Regions from separate parts of the Vibrio spartinae genome, predicted to be linked through region 1. Evidence: riboswitches for the same ligand, from Rfam matches in the RefSeq annotation. Region 1 holds a riboswitch; the other holds the start of a gene.

The links. A riboswitch is a leader RNA that binds a small molecule or an ion and turns the genes downstream of it on or off. The one in region 1 is predicted to bind lysine.
Region 2: it holds a riboswitch for lysine, as region 1 does, so the genes downstream of both, lysC (lysine-sensitive aspartokinase 3) here and OCU60_RS10605 (Na+/H+ antiporter NhaC family protein) in region 1, are expected to answer to the same signal.

Annotation. Positions count from the first base shown of each region.
Region 1 is NZ_AP024907.1:2,430,463-2,432,669, reverse strand. Features, by position in the region: gene OCU60_RS10610 (H-NS family histone-like protein) at 1-173, opposite strand, end outside; lysine riboswitch at 528-712, shown strand; gene OCU60_RS10605 (Na+/H+ antiporter NhaC family protein) at 831-2,207, shown strand, end outside.
Region 2 is NZ_AP024907.1:3,475,232-3,477,438, reverse strand. Features, by position in the region: gene OCU60_RS15620 (pyridoxal-phosphate-dependent aminotransferase family protein) at 1-494, opposite strand, end outside; lysine riboswitch at 681-857, shown strand; gene lysC (lysine-sensitive aspartokinase 3) at 971-2,207, shown strand, end outside.

The DNA of each region.
Region 1 (2,207 bases):
AGTTTTTCTTCTTGCTTTTCTCTTTCTGCTTGTTCTTTTTCTTCTGACTCTCTACGCTCTTCAACGACAGAGGTCAGTTTTTCTAAAGCTTCTTCTAACTGAACGAGTGTTAAATTACGTGCATAGGCACGTAAACTACGAATATTCAGTAGAGTTTTAGTTAGTTCCGACATTTTGTTATTCCCACAACTTTATTTAAACACAATGTAATAATAAACGTAGATATTTATTATGACAACATTAGTGAACTAATAATATATAAAAAAATTGGCAGAATCGTAAATTATTGTAAATGCTTGTGTCAAATTATCATTAATTACGATGAATATCATATATGAGCTTGATTTGTTAGCTTGAGTTAGTGATTGAGATTAATACGATGCGATTGATTGGTCTTTTGGTTTTTTTGGTTTAAAGAAAGGACAAACCTATTGCAAATGGTTCAGGTATTCGTACAATGGGCGCGTTCTAATTCGGTCATTAACATATACTGCCGTTACTTTGTCAAAATGGTAGTACATTGTGCTAGTCCGTGTAGAGGTGCAATCAAGATCAGTAAATCAAGCTAGGGTGATACCTATAATCTGGATTGAAAGGCTTTTTTGCCGAAGTGAACGTGTCTATCAGAGGCCGTTTGCTGGGGTTGTTCTCGAATAGGGGCAACACTGCCATAGTCTATTTATTTGTATAACTATGGAGCGCTACTGTAGGACTGGGTGAAACTAGATTGCTTTTCACTTAGTTCATCTTTGAATGACATAAACAGCTTATTCATATTATGACAATGCAGTAGGTCTCTTACCATATTAAATCATTGGTTATTGAAGATCATGACATTAGTTGATTTCTCCTCCTCCTTAATATCTCTTGTTCCGCCGATTGTTGCTTTGGGTATGGCGATCCTAACCAGACGAGTGCTGCTTTCTTTAGGCGTTGGCATTTTGTTAGGTGCTTTCCTGTTGAACGGCTATTCTCTGTTTTCTTCACTGGATTATATTCAAGGCAAAGTTTATACGCTGGTCATTGAAGATGGTGCAATAAACAGTTGGAACATGAGTATCATCGGCTTTCTCCTCCTGTTGGGGATGATGACCGCAATGTTGACGCTTTCTGGTGGTACACGTGCATTTGCATTGTGGGCGGATCAGAAAGTGAAGGGCAATAAAGGTGCACAACTGCTGGCTGCTTTTTTGGGCGTTTTTATTTTTGTCGATGACTATTTTAATAGTCTGGCAGTCGGCTCGATTTCTCGTCCGGTGACTGACCGGTTCGGTGTTTCACGCGCAAAACTCGCGTATATTCTTGATTCAACCGCAGCACCCATGTGTATTATCATGCCCGCTTCTAGCTGGGGTGCATATATTATGACCATTATCGGTGGAATTTTAGTGTCCCACGGTATGACCGAATATACACCGTTGAATGCATATATTGAGTTGATTCCGATGAATTTTTACGCCATCTTTGCCTTAGTTATGGTGTTCGCGATGATCGTTTTTCAATTAGATATCGGCCCGATGAAGCATCATGAGCATCGTGTGACATCCGGAATCGGGCGTAATGATCAGGCGGCAGAACTCAAAGATGAGCTCGATATTCAAGAAAGTGAATCGGGGCGAGTTCGTGACTTGATTGTGCCGATTATGGCATTGGTCATTGCGACCGTTGGCGCGATGATCTTTACCGGTGGGCAGTCGCTGACTGCTGCTGGTGAAACATTTAGTATTTTAGGGGCGTTTGAAAATACGGATGTGGGGATGTCTTTGATCGACGGTGGGTTGGTCGGGCTATTGATGGCGTTGTTTTCGGTATTGAGACAACGAATGCCGCTGGGTACTATCCTGAGAACGTTGCTGATTGGTATGAAGTCGATGTTCGGTGCAATCTTAGTGCTGTTTTTTGCATGGACGATTGGGGCGGTGATTAAAGACATGCAAACAGGGATCTACCTTTCGTCGATGACGCAAGGCAACATCCCGGTACACTGGTTACCGGCCATTCTGTTCGTGTTGTCAGGTCTCATGGCATTCGCGACCGGCACATCATGGGGAACGTTTGGCATCATGCTACCGATTGCCGGGGATATCGCTGGTGCAACCGAACTGGCACTGATGATGCCAATGTTAGCTGCGGTGCTCGCAGGTTCTGTTTTTGGTGATCACTGTTCTCCGATTTCTGATACCACGATCTTGTCGTCCACCGGGGCG
Region 2 (2,207 bases), 1.0 Mb from region 1:
TATTGTTTGGCCAAATGACCTAGCGCTTTCGCATCACTGAGCGCTCCGGTCGAGGTCTCGGCATGGACAAACGCTAACACTTTCGCATCCGGATGTTGTTGAATCGCCTGTTCGACTTTTTCAACTGAAACACTTTCTCCCCATGCGTTATCCACCAGCACTGCGTTGGCACCACAGCGCACCACATTTTCCCGCATCCGTTCGCCAAAGACGCCGTTTCGGCAGACGATTACCTTGTCTCCCGGCTCCAGTAAATTGACGAAACAGGCTTCCATTCCGGCACTACCGGGGGCAGAAATCGCAATCGTAAATTCATTTTCGGTCTGAAATGCATATTGTAAAAGAGACTTCAATTCATCCATCATTTGAATAAATAACGGGTCAAGGTGCCCGATTGTCGGCCGGCTTAAGGCCTGTAAAACCCGAGGGTGAATATCAGACGGGCCGGGGCCCATGAGTGTTCTTTGCGGTGGAAAAAAACTGTGTACAGTCACAAGCTGACTCCTTTCATTGACACTTATCGGCAAGTGTTCAGGCTAACGTTTATCTGTGAGGAAAGCTATTCGACACAAGTCTAGTCAAATATTTTTCTGCGATCTGGGTATTTGGGTAAAAATTACCCAGCTTGATTCAATTTGTCATTGACATTGATAGGACAACAACGTTCAATACCTAAGCTATTAAGCAGAAGAGGAGCACTGCCCAGGCAGGTATTTTGTGGAGCCTCAACTCCAAGACAGAATACTCAGGGGGAGTAGTGCCGAGACAGTCCATAGTTGTGGGTGTGGATTGTCGGGTGAACGGGTTGAATCCCGTCAACTGTCATCAGTGCTCACTGATGAAGAGCTTCTGAGGTCTACTTTCATCAAATCGCCTCTATTTTTGCTCTAGAAATACTCTCTTCGAACATTGGACGTTGGTTATCCAACACAACATTTTTTTATTTTTAGGAAGTCGTGGGAGAAATGCCGTGAGTGCATTTAATGTCGCCAAATTTGGCGGAACAAGCGTGGCAAACTTCGAAGCAATGAGTCGTTGTGCTGCTGTCATCGAAAGTAATCCGGACACAAAGCTTGTTGTCAGTAGTGCCTGTTCTGGTGTGACAAATCTACTGGTCGAACTTGCCAACGGTGTTCAGGACACGGAAAGACGTACCGCTATCTTAGAACAATTATCTGACATCCATTTTTCAATCATTGAATCGTTGCAAGAACAAGAATCAGTCAAAGGTGCGGTTCAGGCGATTCTTGATACAGTGACGAGTCTCGCGGACGCTGCATCTTTTCAGGCCAGCAACAAACTGACCGACCATTTGGTTGCCTGTGGTGAATTAATCTCGACACATATTCTGACTCAGGTCCTCAAAGAACGGGACATCGATGCTGTCAGATTTGATATTCGTGATGTGTTACGCACCGATGGTCACTATGGCCGGGCTGAACCACAAGTCGAATTCACAGCCGTTCAAGCCAAAGAGAAACTGGCACCATTGTGTAAAAAACATCTGGTGGTGACACAGGGATTCATCGGTTCTGATGAGCAGGGGAATACAACCACACTGGGTCGTGGCGGGAGTGACTATTCAGCAGCACTGATTGCAGAAGCGGTTCAGGCATCCGGGCTGGAAATCTGGACAGATGTTTCCGGAATTTATACCACGGATCCACGCATCGTGCCTAACGCAGCGCCGATTCCTGAAATTAGCTTCAATGAAGCTTCAGAAATGGCGAACTTTGGCGCAAAAATTTTGCATCCTTCAACATTGCTTCCTGCGCTTCGGCATGGGATTCCCGTCTTTGTCGGTTCATCAAGAGAGCCTGAGAAAGGGGGGACATGGATTCGGAAACGCGTTGAAAATTCGCCTTATTTCCGGGCACTGGCATTGCGGGCCAATCAAACGATGGTGACGATTCGCAGTGCTAAAATGTTCCACGCGTATGGCTTTTTAGCCAAGGTTTTTGAAATTCTGGCCAAGCATAAAATCTCAGTTGATTTGATTACCACGTCAGAGATTAGTGTGTCGATCACGCTTGATCAGACGGACACCGCTGGTGGTGCGCCAGAGCTTCCTGCTGCTGCCCGGGCAGAGCTGGAAGAACTCGCTCATATTGAAGTCGAACGAAACCTGAGTCTGGTGGCTTTGATTGGCAACCATATGGAGACCAAGGGGTATGCCAAAGAGGTTTTCAGCACGCTGGGCGATTACA